Regions from separate parts of the Idiomarina sp. UBA3162 genome, predicted to be linked through region 3. Evidence: predicted binding sites of a transcription regulator. Region 3 holds the regulator's gene; each other region holds the start of a gene.

Region 1 (4,923 bases), on a different contig from region 3:
GTTCATGCCAATAACCGTGCCGTCTAAGCCAACGTATTTGCGCCAATAATCGGCAATACCCGCTTCAACTGCAACGCGCTTACGCACAGCTGACGGCAACACGTGCTCGCGGTATTCGACGTCTTGCTCATCAAACACGTCCGTAGATGGCATAGAGACTACGCGCACGTTCATCTGTTTTGCCGAAAGTTGCTCGTGTGCTGCAACTGCTAAGTCAACCTCGGAGCCTGTCGCAATCAAAATACAGTCCGGTGTGCCATCACAATCTTTTAGAATATAACCACCGCGGCTAATGTTATTCAATTGTTCATTATCACGACTTTGCTGCTGCATGCCCTGACGGCTAAACACCAACGCCGTTGGTTTATCGTTGCTTTGCAACGCACTGCGCCAAGCAACCGCGGTTTCGACTGCATCACACGGGCGCCAGCAATTGAGGTTAGGTGTTAAGCGCAGATTAGCCAATTGCTCAACAGGCTGGTGAGTCGGTCCGTCTTCGCCTAAACCGATTGAGTCGTGAGTGTAAACAAAAATCGAGGGCTGCTTCATTAATGCGGCCATACGCACTGCGTTGCGCGCATATTCCATAAACATTAAGAAGGTTGCACCGTAAGGCTTGAAGCCACCATGCAGCGTAATTCCATTCATTATCGCCGACATCGCAAACTCACGCACCCCGTAAAACACATAGTTTCCACTCGCGTCGTCGGCTGTCACACCTTTAGCGCCCTGCCATAAGGTTAAATTAGACCCTGCTAAGTCAGCCGAACCACCAAGCAGTTCAGGTAGCTTTGGACCCACCTCATTCAATACATTTAATGATGCTTTGCGCGTTGCGGGGTTTTCGGGATTAGCTTGCAATTGTTCAATGTAAGCCTGCAACTCGTTTTCAAAGTCGCCAGGCAACTCACCCGCTAAGCGACGTTTAAGCTCAGCAGCAAGTTCTGGGTAAGCTTGTTCATAAGCCGTCCAATGCTTATTCCACGAGGCCTCAATCGCATCACCCTTGTCTTTTGCATCCCACGCTTGATACACATCCTGTGGGACTTCGAAGCGATCATACGACCAATTCAATTGCTTGCGAGCGAGTGCAATTTCGTCATCACCTAGTGGCGCGCCGTGGCAACTTTCTTGCCCTTGCTTATTAGGCGAGCCAAAACCAATAACGGTTTTACAAATAATTAATGTCGGGCGCTGCGTCTCGCTACGTGCGCTTTCAATCGCCTGTTTAATGGCATCGGCATCATGCCCATCAACATCACGGATCACGTGCCAGTTATATGATTCGAAACGTTTTGCAGTATCGTCTGTAAACCAGCCTTCGACTTCACCATCAATCGAGATACCGTTATCGTCGTAAAATGCGATAAGCTTGCCTAAGCCTAGCGTACCCGCTAATGAACACGCTTCGTGAGAAATGCCTTCCATTAAGCATCCATCACCTAAGAAAGTATAGGTGTAGTGGTCAACTACATTATGTTCATCGCGATTAAACTGTGCCGCCAAGGTCTTTTCCGCTAGCGCCATGCCTACCGCATTCGCGACGCCTTGACCCAAAGGCCCTGTCGTTGTCTCTACGCCCGGCGTGTAGCCATACTCTGGGTGGCCTGGAGTTTTTGAATGCAACTGACGGAATTGCTTGATGTCCTCGATGCTGAGGTCGTAACCGGTTAAGTGAAGCAACGAGTAGATGAGCATCGAGCCATGACCGTTTGATAGCACAAAGCGATCGCGGTCGGCCCAATTGGGGTTGTTTGGGTTGTGCTTTAAATAATCTCGCCACAGTACTTCAGCGATATCTGCCATGCCCATTGGTGCACCAGGATGACCTGAGTTGGCTTGTTGGACTGCATCCATACTTAAGGCACGGATAGCATTGGCGAGATGACGACGTTCAGACATGAAAAACCCCCGATTGGTGACACGCAATTAGATGAACCATAGTTGGTGCGCGTATTGTCCACAATTCGGGGGCTTCAAGCAAATTTATGGGCGAAAAATTCAACACCCGTGCATTAGATATCTTGCTTTAATGCACCGGCCTTATCTGTTTTTTCCCACGGAAATTCATCTCGACCGAAGTGCCCATAGGTCGATGTAGCACGATAAATAGGTCGTTCTAAATCGAGCATTTGAATTAATCCATAAGGACGCAGATCAAAATGTCGGCGCACCAATGCAATCAGTTTTTCCTCGCTATGCGGCGATGTACCGAAGGTTTCGATACTAATTGATGTCGGCTCGGCCACGCCAATTGCGTACGAAATTTGGATCTCACAACGCTCCGCCAAACCTGCAGCAACTAGATTCTTTGCCACGTAACGAGCCGCGTAGGCTGCACTTCGGTCGACCTTCGACGGATCTTTACCGGAGAACGCACCACCACCGTGACGCGCCATACCACCGTAGGTATCGACGATGATTTTACGACCCGTCAAACCGCAGTCACCCATTGGGCCACCAATTACGAATCGACCCGTTGGGTTAATGTGAAACTTAGTGTCACGGCTAACCCATTGCTCGGGGAGTACTGGCTTAATGACTTCTTCCATCACCGCTTCACGCAATGTGGCTTGGTCAATGTCTTCACGATGTTGGGTAGACAGGACAACTGTATCAATCGCTACCGGTTTACCATTCTCATAAACAAACGTCAGCTGACTTTTGGCATCCGGGCGGAGCCAATCTAAGGTGCCGTTTTTTCGCATCTCTGACTGGCGCTGAACAATGCGGTGAGCATAGGTAATAGGGGCAGGCATCAATACCGATGTCTCATTTGATGCATAGCCAAACATCAAGCCCTGATCACCTGCGCCTTGCGCTTCAGGCGACTCACGATCAACGCCTTGATTAATGTCTTGGCTCTGCTTTCCAATCGCGTTCAACACCGCACAGGAGTTGGCATCAAAGCCCATGTCCGAGTGCGTGTAGCCGACATCGCGGATGGCTTGACGGGTTAAATCTTCAATATCGACCCAAGCTGAAGTGGATATTTCCCCGCCCACTAACACCATGCCAGTTTTGACATAGGTTTCACACGCCACACGGGCGCGGATATCTTTTGCTAAAATTGCATCCAGTACGGCATCAGAAATCTGGTCCGCAATTTTATCAGGATGGCCCTCTGAAACCGATTCAGAAGTAAACAGGTGACGTGACATATGCCTACCATTCCTTTATTTTGATTAAAATAACTAGTACTGACGGCGTAATTTAACCGATCAACAAAAAAATTTCTACTTCTAGACGTCCAAAAGTCTGTTTATAAATAAGGAATCAATTGAGTCGTATGAGAGTTCCACGTATTTTTCATCCCGAACCACTCGTGGTCAACAGCACCGTTTCACTCAGTGACGACGCCTTTCAGCACACAGTAAAAGTGCTTCGCATGCAAGAGGGCCAAGCGCTCGAGTTGTTCTGTAACGATGAGTTTAATTACACTGCGGTACTCACTTTAGTCGCCAAAAAAAGCGCGCAAGTTAAAATTATTGATGCAAAAGCTAATACAACAGAATCGCCTTTATATGTTCACTTAGGCCAAGTCGTCTCACGGGGCGACCGAATGGACTTCGCGCTACAGAAATCGGTGGAACTCGGTGTTAATGCCATCACCCCGCTGTTCAGTGAGCGATGCGGCGTAAAATTAAGCGGCGACCGACTCGAGAAGAAGCAGCAACAATGGCAGAAAATTGTCATTTCTGCTTGTGAGCAGTCGGGTCGCAGCCATATCCCTACCGTGCTTCCCGCGGTGTCAGTGGATGACTTTGTACAGACACCTTTTGACGGTTTACGCTTAACTCTCGATCCCTATGCGCAGGTACCTCTCAATCAGATTCAAGGCGCTCGCACAGCCCAACGCATCCAATTGATTATTGGTCCTGAAGGAGGCTTCACTGATATCGAGGTGGAGCACGCGCGCAACCACAGCTTTAAACCGATTCGTTTAGGACCACGTATTCTGCGAACAGAAACCGCTGCGATGACTGCTTTAACAGCCATCCAGTATGAATTTGGTGATCTTAACGCCAGCAACGAATAAGGAACACTGCCATGAAGTTAGCCATGATTATGGACCCTATCGCACACGTAAAAACTGAAAAGGACACCAGTTTCCGACTCTTGCTCGAAGCACAAGCGCGGGGTTACCAGAGTTACTATATTGAGATGGCCGATCTACTCATTGATTCAGGTCGCCCCTATGCGATGGCACGTAAGATCACCGTCAAAGACCAAAAGACAGACTTTTATCAGTTAAGCGATGTGGAGAAGCTACCGCTCGGCGACTTTGATGTGATCATGATGCGCAAAGACCCGCCGTTTGATAGTCAGTTCCTCTATGCAACCCACATCTTTGATTTGGCGCAAGCTGAAGGTGCGCTGGTAGTGAATAACCCGCAAAGCTTGCGAGATTGTAATGAAAAGCTTTATACCAGTTGGTTTCCTGAGTTTATCACCGATAGTTTGGTGTCTGCCAATGCTGAGCAACTTAAGGCGTTTCACAAGAAGCACGGTACCGTTATTCTTAAACCGCTAGACGGGATGGGTGGTGCATCAATATTTAAAGTGAACGAAGACGGTGCAAATTTAGGTGTCATCATCGAAACACTGACTGAGAAAGGTCAACGTTATGCCATGGCACAAAAATATCTGCCAGAGATTAAAGACGGCGACAAGCGGATTCTAATTATTAATGGTGAACCTGTGCCTTACGCACTGGCTCGCATTCCTTCTGCTGGTGAGACACGCGGCAACCTCGCGGCAGGCGGTAGTGGGCGTCCGCAACCGTTGAGCGAAAGTGACGAACGCATTGCGCGTGCTATCGGTCCAACACTTAAACAAAAAGGTTTATATCTCGTTGGTCTCGATGTCATTGGTGAACGTATTACAGAAATCAATGTGACGAGTCCAACTTGTATGCGAGAG
Region 2 (4,923 bases), on a different contig from region 3:
TTGCGCGGCATGCTTGCTTCAGTCGATAAACACACGAAAAATTCGGACTCGTAGAATACTTGACTAATTTAGTCGGAAAAGTACACTAACTAAGAGGAAGATTATACTGAGCCATTAAAGGGGGAGATTGATGCGTCTGACTTCAAAAGGTCGCTATGCAGTGACAGCGATGCTCGACGTCGCGATGTTTGCTAAGCAAGCACCCGTACCCCTGGCTGATATCTCAGAGCGCCAAGGTATTTCTTTGTCTTATCTGGAGCAACTCTTTGCGCGTTTGCGCAAACGTGGGCTGGTAATCAGCGTGCGTGGGCCGGGCGGAGGCTACCGTTTGGGTCGCGACGCCGATTCAATTTCCGTGGGTGCGGTCATTGATGCGGTAGACGAGTCAATAGATGCAACCAAATGCCAAGGCAAAGGTAACTGTCATAACGGTGAACAGTGTTTGACTCACTCGCTTTGGGAAGGTCTTAGCGATCGTATCGCACAATTTCTGGATGGAATCACCCTCGCGGAACTAATGGCGACCAAGGAAGTGGCGCAAATTGGTCATCGTCAAGCAGGCGAGCATAGCCAGAAAATAGAGCTTAATGTGCTGTAATATCGGAGAGTTGTTTTGAAACAGCCGATCTATCTAGATTACGCGGCAACCACGCCCGTGGACAAATCTGTCGCAGATACCATGATGAAATACTTAACAGCGGATGGTATTTTTGCCAATCCCGCATCGCGATCGCATCGTCTCGGTTGGCAGGCGGAAGAGGCGGTAGATATCGCACGCAATCAAGTGGCGGATTTAATCAACGCCGATCCGCGCGAGATTGTGTTCACCTCGGGCGCGACAGAATCGGATAATTTAGCACTCAAAGGTGTCATGCATCAGGCGCGTAATAAAGGGAAACATCTTATTACTGTAGCGACCGAACACAAGGCCGTCATTGATCCAGCACTGCAGCTCGAGCGAGAAGGTTTTGATGTGACGTTTTTATCAGTCGATAAGGACGGCTTAATTGATACCCAAGCATTACAACAAGCGCTGCGTGAGGACACGGTATTAGTCAGTGTGATGCATGTAAACAACGAGCTTGGCGTTATTCAAGATATCCCCGCTATCAGTGCATGGTGTCGGGAGAACAACGTACTGCTGCATGTCGATGCTGCGCAAAGTGCCGGTAAACTGCCACTCGATGTAGAGCAACTCGGTGTTGATTTGCTTTCCATATCGGCTCATAAAATGTACGGTCCGAAAGGCATCGGTGCGCTCTATGTACGTCGTAAACCTAAAGTACAACTTGAGGCTGAAATGCATGGGGGCGGGCACGAACGCGGGATGCGTTCAGGCACCCTGGCAACTCATCAGATTGTTGGCTTAGGTGCAGCGGCACAGCTCGCAAGTCAGCGCTTAGACGATGATCGTGAACATTACAGTGCGCTAAGCCAGTTGTTTCTCGAAAAGTTACTAGCCGAACCTGGCATCAAGCTCAATGGTCATGCGTCCCATCGTGTACCCAACATTATGAATATCAGTTTTGCCAACGTCGAGGGCGAGCTGTTGTTAATGTCGTTGAAAGACTTGGCGATTTCATCAGGATCTGCTTGCACTTCAGCGAGCGTTGAACCGTCTTATGTGTTGCGTGCGATTGGTTTGGCAGATGAACTAGCGCATGCATCATTGCGCTTTAGTGTAGGCCGCGACACCACCATGCAAGAGATGGAATATGCCGCGGACCATGTGCTGAACACTTATCGCGTGTTAGCTGCGCAGTAAGTCAGCGAAGGTTTTACGAAATTTTGCCAGCTTAGGTGAGATAACCGCTTGGCAATACGGATTCTCCGGATTGCGATTAAAGTAATCATCATGGTAATCCTCGGCACTGTAAAAGGTGTCGAGTGGTGCAACTTCGGTCACTATCGGATCTTCAAATACCGCATCGTTTTCAAGTTCATCAATCAGTTCCAACGCGACTTGTTGTTGCTCATCATCATGATAAAAGATAGAAGTACGATACTGTGTGCCGACATCGTTACCTTGACGATTTACTTGGGTGGGATCGTGCAGGGTAAAAAAGATTTCTAAAATCTGTCGATAACTAATAATCGACGGATCAAAAGTTAACTGTACAACTTCCGCATGACCGGTATCGCCATTGCAGACCTGTTTATAGGTTGGATTCTCGGTGTCACCACCAGTGTAACCTGACTGCGCCGACTCAATGCCTTTAAGTTGGTTAAATGCTGATTCAATACACCAAAAACATCCACCGCCTAAGGTAGCTTTTTGGAACTGGGTCGTATTCGACATATGACGGACTCCTTTTGGACGTCTATAAGGCTAAACGTTTTTCGATACTAGCTGAGAACGAGTTAAAAAACAATCAATAGATATTCGATTTTTTCCGAGATCTAACGTATAATTCGCGCGGAAATTTTCACCTCTGGTTAAATACCCATTTTGGAGTAAAAAAGATGGCTTTAGAGCGCACTTTATCAATTATTAAGCCCGACGCGGTTGCGAAAAACTTAATCGGCGCAATCTATAATCGTTTCGAAAGCGCAGGTTTGCGTATCGTAGCGTCAAAAATGATGCACTTGAGCAAAGAACAAGCTGAAGGCTTCTATGCCGAACACAGCGAGCGTCCTTTCTTCGGCGCATTGGTTGAATTCATGACTTCAGGTCCAATCGTAGTACAAGTATTGGAAGGCGAAGAAGCTATCCTGAAAAACCGTGAAATCATGGGTGCAACGAACCCAGCCGACGCATTGGCGGGCACGCTTCGTGCAGACTATGCTGAAACTATCGACGAGAACGCAGTACACGGTTCTGACGCAGCTGAAACAGCAGCACGCGAAATCGCGTACTTCTTCAGCGATGAAGAGATCTGCCCACGTACTCGATAAGTCTCGCCTCTTGAGCAAGACTGATCGTTTAACGAATGAAATCGTGCGCCCGTTGGCGCACGGTACTTTTTAGATACAGGAAATTTATGACCAACGCTATCGATAAAAAAGTGAATCTTCTAAACCTGAACCGCGACGGGATGAAAGCCTTTTTCAAAGATATGGGCGAAAAACCGTTCCGTGCCGACCAGGTCATGAAATGGCTCTATCACTTTTGTGTCGACGACTTTGATGAGATGACCAATCTCAACAAAGGATTACGCGAGAAACTCAAACAATGTGCTGAAATTCGCGCGCCAGAAATCCGTGAACAACAGCAGTCAAGCGATGGCACCATTAAGTTCGTGATGACATTGTTTGATGGTCAAGACGTTGAAACTGTGTGGATTCCAGAACGCGATCGCGCCACATTATGTGTCTCGTCACAGGTAGGCTGTGCCCTTGAGTGCACTTTCTGCTCAACGGGTCAACAAGGGTTCAACCGTAACCTCAACGTAGCGGAAATCATCGGCCAAGTGTGGCGTGTGAATCAGCTACTAGGAGCCTATGGTAAAACAGGTATTAAACCTGTAACTAACGTCGTCATGATGGGGATGGGCGAACCGTTGCTTAACCTCAACAATGTGGTGCCAGCGATGGACCTTATGATGGACGATTATGGTTTTGGTTTGTCTAAACGTCGAGTCACCTTGAGTACCTCAGGTGTGGTACCCGCATTGGACAAGCTACGCGAGCAAATCGATGTAATGCTCGCTATTTCGTTGCATGCGCCTAACGACGAACTGCGCAATGAAATCGTACCGATCAATAAAAAGTACAACATCGAACAGTTTTTAGAGTCGAGTCGTAAATACGTTGAGCAGTCAAAAGCTCAGCATAAAGTAACGGTTGAGTATGTCATGCTCGATCACGTAAACGACTCGATGGATCAAGCGCATGAGCTCGCGCGTACGCTTAAAGATACACCGAGCAAAATCAACCTGATTCCGTTTAATCCATTCCCAGGATCTGATTATGGTCGTTCGAGTAATTCGCGTATTGACCGTTTCGCTAAGGTATTAATGGACTATGGTTTTACCGTCATGGTTCGTAAAACTCGAGGCGACGATATCGATGCCGCATGCGGTCAGTTGGTCGGTGATGTGATCGATAGAACTAAACGTATTCTCAAGCGCCAACAAGCACAACGTGGCGGTAGCTCGATTGAGGTGAAATCGAGCTAATCAGTAACGGCGCACTCGAGTTACTAATGAAGGAGTATCTCAGTGCGTTGGTTGATAGTTATCCTGATGAGTTGGGGGTTAAGCGCTTGTGCTGCAACAGGCCGTAACGCGGCTGCCGATGCCCACTTACGCGCAGGGATGGCGTATTTGAAGCAAAATCAATTGGATCATGCTGGCCGTCATTTAAAGCAAGCATTTCTCGCCGCTCCTCGGCGCATTGATACCGTCCTAGCGCTCGGCCACTGGTATTTAAGTAAAGAACGTGTCAATTCCGCGTTGCTACTTTACCAAGAAGCATTATCATGGCAACCTATGAGCGGAGTTCTGCACAACAATTATGCGGTAGCGCTGTGTTTATCAGGTCAGCACCAAGCAGCCGAGCGCGCATTTGCCCAAGCTAAACGCTTAGGCGCGCAATCAGGTCAGCAAAATAACTGTGCACAACGTCGCTAGAATGCAATTCGCTTAACTTTAGTTAAACTAGGGAACGACCCAAAGATCATGACTGCCGATAACTCATCTGCAAATAACAGCTCAAGCGCGGACCAAAATAACGAACAACCAATGTCGTCGCCAGAGCAACCGAGTCGCCCAACAGCAGGCCCTGGGCATATACTCAAACAGGCGCGCGAAGCAAAATCGATGACGCCACGTGAGGCTGCCGATCGCCTACGCTTGCGACTGCAAGTGATTGAACTCATCGAAGCAGATGATTATACCACTTTCTCAACCACGACCTTTGTCAAAGGCTACTTGCGTGCCTATGCAAAGCTGCTAGGTGTTGACCAAAGCCAAATCGATGAAG
Region 3 (4,923 bases):
ACAAGCGCAATAAGCCTCTTGAATGATCGGTGAAGATCGCATAAAATGCCGCGCTCTTAAACATTGTTGTTTTTTTACACATGGTGTCCTGCGCAAAAGAGGCGACTGGATAGCGATGTGGCCCAACTTGAGGTATTCCCATGAAACAAGGTATTCACCCTAAGTACGAAGCAATCAAAGTGACTTGCTCGTGCGGTAATGAATTTGAAACTCGCTCTACTCGCGTAGAAGATCTACACATCGACGTATGTTCAGAGTGCCACCCATTCTACACTGGTAAGCAACGTGTGATGGACACCGGTGGTCGTGTCGACAAATTCAAGAAACGTTTTGGTTCTTTGGGCAAAAAATAATAGCCCGAACACGAAACGTATTAAAACGAGCTTTTCAGCACGTTTTTATGAAGAAGGCGCCAAATGGCGCCTTTTTTCGTTTCTACCCTGCCCAGACCAAGCATTGTTAACGAAAAGTTAACTGGTGCGTTTTTAAACACATGAAAAGTTAGCCTAACCCAAAGAAGCCAATTAAGCAGGTAAGATTTGTTATTTTCGCAATTGCCTTTATCCTTATGCATCATCCTTTACTCATTTTGTCAGGTTGCCTAAATGTCAGATTTCCGCCAAAAAGCGTTGGATTATCATCAATACCCCACACCGGGTAAGATCTCTGTTGAACTCACTAAACCAGCTGACTCCGCTAAAGACTTAGCACTTGCCTACAGCCCAGGTGTGGCTGAGCCTGTTAGAGCCATTGCTGAAGATCCAGATAATGCCTATAAATACACGGCGAAAGGCAACATGGTCGCGGTTATTTCTAATGGCACCGCGATTCTTGGTTTAGGTAACTTAGGACCGTTGGCATCTAAGCCTGTCATGGAAGGTAAGGCGCTGTTATTTAAACGTTTTGCTGGGCTTGATTCAATTGATATCGAAGTATCCCACCGCACCACTCAAGACTTCATTAATACAGTTGCCAATATAGCTGATACTTTTGGTGGCATTAATCTCGAGGATATCAAGGCACCTGAGTGCTTCGAAATCGAGCAAGCGCTTATTGAAAAGTGTAACGTGCCGGTTTTTCATGATGACCAACACGGTACGGCTATTGTGACCGCGGCGGGCATGTTAAATGCGCTGGAAATCCAAGGTAAATCACTTAAAGATGCCCATATTGTATGTATGGGTGCCGGTGCTGCTGCCATTGCTTGTATGGAACTACTGATTAAGTGTGGCGCACAGCGTGAACATATCTACATGCTCGACTCGAAAGGTGTGATTCATACGCGTCGAGAAGATCTCAACGAATATAAGGCATTGTTCGCCAACAACACAGATAAGCGCACACTTGAGGAAGTCATCGAGGGAGCAGACTTATTCTTGGGCGTATCAGGGCCAGACTTGCTATCGCCGGATGCACTTAAGTTGATGGCCGATAAGCCTATTGTGTTTGCTTGCTCTAACCCCGATCCAGAAATAAAGCCCGAGTTAGCCCAACAAACACGCGACGACATTATTATTGGCACGGGACGCTCGGATTATCCCAACCAAGTAAACAACGTGTTGTGTTTTCCTTTCATGTTTCGTGGCGCTTTAGATGTGCGCGCAACCGCCATTAATGACGAGATGAAGATCGCTGCTGTTGAGGCGATTCGCCAACTCGCTCGAGAAGAAGTACCCGACGCAGTTAAAAAAGCTGCAGGCATTGATAAGCTCTCTTTCGGTCCAGATTACATTATTCCTAAACCGATGGACCCTCGCTTATGTCAGCGAGTCGCTAGAGCAGTGGCGGAGGCAGCGGTCGAATCCGGTGTCGCGAAGATCCCGCTGCCTGATAACTACATGAGAGATTAAGGCGTATCAAGCTCGTCATCAGAAGGAATTGGAAGTCCACGGGCTTCTAATTCCTCTCGTACCGCCTTAGGAATTTTATTTGGGTTAGTTTTTTCTAAATCAGTGTCTGTTGGCAGTGGCTGACCCGTAAAAGCATGTAAAAAAGCTTCGCAGAGCAACTCGCTATTCGTAGCATGACGCAAGTTCTTAACTTGACGGCGGGTGCGCTCATCAGTGAGCACTTTGAGTACGCGAGTCGGTATCGATACTGTTACTTTTTTTACCTGTTCGCTCTTTCGCCCATGCTCAGCGTAGGGGTAGATATAGTCACCATTCCACTTCATCGTGAGAGTCCTGCCTTAGTCAAAAACCATATAAGTTATATTGAATTTTACTCAATCCCAGATGAAGGTCAAATTTTATCCGTCTAGATGGCTAAAATTTGCTGACATTTGGTGTTTGATGTTTTAGCCTTAGTATTTACATCAGTTAATTCATATATTTGAGGGGTATCGCCAATGAGCGTAGAGCCGAGCTTAGACCAGATTCGAACGGTTGCAGACAACGTTCAAGTGCATAAGTTTGGCGGCAGTAGTTTGGCTGACGCTTTTTGTTACCGTCGAGTGGCGCGTATTGTAACTGAATATGCAGGCGCAAGCGATGTTGTTGTTGTTTCGGCGGCAGGTGATACCACTAACCGGATTCTTGCGATTATCAAAGCTCAAAAGGAGTCGGGTGATACGGCTGACATTTTGCTCGATCAGTTGGAGCGTTTCCAGCAAGGGTTAATCCTCGAGCTACTCGGCAGCGAGTTTGCTGCACCTATCCTTGAGCAGTCGACTGTTGATTTTCAGCGTTTCCGCGACTTTGTTGCGGGTAAAGAAATCATCGAACACGAAGCCGAATTATTGTCCTACGGTGAGTTGTGGTCTGCTCGACTTCTTGCCGCCTTATTGAGAAAGCAAGGTACTAAAGCAGACCATATTGATGCGCGTGACTTCCTAAAGGCTGAAGACGCTCCCGAACCCGTCATTCAGGAGCTGGAATCGCGCCATAATCTATTAAACCGCGTAGCACCGTTTCCCGGCACACGATTTATTGTCACAGGCTTTATTGCACGAAGCTTAAACGGTGAAAGCCTCACCTTAGGTCGAAACGGCAGTGACTATTCTGCGACTTTGGTGGGTAGCTTACTTAATTCAAAACAAGTCACTATTTGGAAAGACGTCGCCGGTGTTTATTCAGCCGATCCGCGTAAGATAGAACGTGTCGTCAGTTTGTCGACCTTAGATTGGAGCGAAGCAGAAGAGCTGGCTCGATTAGGCAGCCCGGTACTACACCCGCGTACATTCCAACCTGTTGACCGCGATCGCATGGTTATTTCTGTACGCTCAAGTCTAAAAGTCGAAAATCAACAGACCCGTATTGGCAATTTTGAACATACAGAGCCCAAGGGCAAAGTATTCACATCTTTGTCCGAAATTGTATTGTTTAAGGTCGAACTCAACGACCGCGAACTCGTCAAACAACTTGAGGTGCTTGATTTAACACCATTGGTAAGCTGGACCGAACCCGAAAAACACCAGCAATACTTGGTTTTCCACCAAAACCACTTGAACTACATCAGCCACTGGCTCGACCGCATCAATGCGGGTAATGCGGTCACGCAAATCCACGGCTATTCAATGGTGGCACTGGTGGGTAATCGCATTCAAGAGACGGATCAATACAATACCTTCAAACTACAGTTAGGCGAACAGAAGGTGCGTCGCTTTGCGGTCAGCGAAGATGGGTGCTCTGCGGTCGCAATATTAGAACAAAAACTCGATAGCCGTTTACTCAATCGTCTTCATAGCCAGTTATTTAACTATCGCCGTAGCTTAGGCGTGTTAGTCATTGGTCGCGGTAACATTGGTACTGCTTGGTTGGACTTATTCCGCCAGCAACGCGACCGCATTAATCAGGTGATGGATGTACGTGTTATCGGTATCGCGAACTCTAAGAAGCTCTGGCTTGACTATAGCGGCGTCGAATTGAATGAGTGGCAAGCAGGGTTTGACCGTTTATCACGTCCTTACGTGCTAACCGAGTTACTGCGCGAATTACCTAATGCCCCCTATGATGAACTGGTCATGATTGATTTAACCGACGCGAAGCCGGTCGCTCAACTGTACCCAAGCTTGTTTGCTAATGGTTTACATATTATCAGCGCAAATAAACGAGCAGGGTCGGCCGAGGAGGCACTGTATCGCGAAATTCGCACGATTCAACATGAGTATAAACGCGAGTGGCTATATAACACTACGGTCGGTGCTGGCCTGCCGCTTAATTATGCCATCAACGATCTGCGTGGTTCCGGTGACGAGATTCGCAGTATTTCAGGGATTTTTTCGGGCACCATGTCTTGGCTATTCGAGAACTTCACAGACGGTGTTAAATTCAGTGATTTAGTATTGGAAGCTAAAAAGCGCGGCTATTCAGAGCCCGATCCACGTGAGGATTTATCCTGTCAGGATCTGGTACGTAAGCTACTCATCTTAGCTCGTGAAATTGGGCTTAAACTTGATTGGGAAGATATCAGCGTGAGCAGTTTAGTGCCTGAAAGTCTTCGCGATATCTCTGCCAGTGAGTTTTTACAACGAGCTCACGAGCTAGACGAGCCAATGGATACGATGCTTAAGGAAGCGGCTAAAGACGGTAATGTGCCGCGCTTACTTGCCAGCTTCTCTGTCTCTGAAGAGGGGCGGGTTAGCGCCAAAATTGGTGTCGAATATATTCCAGCAGGCGATATGCTGGCTAACCTGATTCCTGGTGAAAATATTTTTGTGATATACACCGATTGGTATTCAGAAATGCCACTGGTTATTAGCGGCCCAGGCGCAGGTAAGCACGTCACCGCCGGCGGGGTCCAATCGGATCTCAACCAATTACTCGCGAAATTAACGGTGACGGGTTAGAACAACCCGTCTTCGTTATTAAATATATCTTTGTTATCGCGCTCATCTTGAGCATATTCAGTCGGTTCAGTACCGCTGATAAAATACTCGAAGCGGCTCGTGTAGTCGTTTCGATGCGATAACTTACCCGTTTCCAT

The links. The regulator MetJ, encoded in region 3, represses methionine synthesis genes. The targets are predictions, from matches to a motif close to TAGACGTCTAGACGTCTA.
Region 1: the regulator MetJ is predicted to act here: its motif matches at 3,236-3,253, upstream of metK (methionine adenosyltransferase).
Region 2: the regulator MetJ is predicted to act here: its motif matches at 2,315-2,332, upstream of msrA (peptide-methionine (S)-S-oxide reductase MsrA).

Annotation. Positions count from the first base shown of each region.
Region 1 covers NZ_DEYI01000064.1:35,470-40,392, forward strand. Annotated here, with positions in the region: gene tkt (transketolase) at 1-1,902, opposite strand, end outside; gene metK (methionine adenosyltransferase) at 2,016-3,161, opposite strand; gene B2X00_RS08060 (16S rRNA (uracil(1498)-N(3))-methyltransferase) at 3,290-4,039, shown strand; gene gshB (glutathione synthase) at 4,051-4,923, shown strand, end outside.
Region 2 covers NZ_DEYI01000004.1:1,364-6,286, forward strand. Annotated here, with positions in the region: gene trmJ (tRNA (cytosine(32)/uridine(32)-2'-O)-methyltransferase TrmJ) at 1-54, shown strand, start outside; gene iscR (Fe-S cluster assembly transcriptional regulator IscR) at 131-598, shown strand; gene B2X00_RS00500 (IscS subfamily cysteine desulfurase) at 614-1,765, shown strand; gene msrA (peptide-methionine (S)-S-oxide reductase MsrA) at 1,751-2,299, opposite strand; gene ndk (nucleoside-diphosphate kinase) at 2,464-2,895, shown strand; gene B2X00_RS00515 (bifunctional tRNA (adenosine(37)-C2)-methyltransferase TrmG/ribosomal RNA large subunit methyltransferase RlmN) at 2,982-4,118, shown strand; gene B2X00_RS00520 (pilus assembly protein PilF) at 4,161-4,571, shown strand; gene B2X00_RS00525 (RodZ domain-containing protein) at 4,620-4,923, shown strand, end outside.
Region 3 covers NZ_DEYI01000046.1:25,851-30,773, forward strand. Annotated here, with positions in the region: gene rpmE (50S ribosomal protein L31) at 141-353, shown strand; gene B2X00_RS05215 (malic enzyme-like NAD(P)-binding protein) at 606-1,850, shown strand; gene metJ (met regulon transcriptional regulator MetJ) at 1,847-2,173, opposite strand; gene B2X00_RS05225 (bifunctional aspartate kinase/homoserine dehydrogenase II) at 2,348-4,786, shown strand; gene B2X00_RS05230 (penicillin-binding protein 1A) at 4,783-4,923, opposite strand, start outside.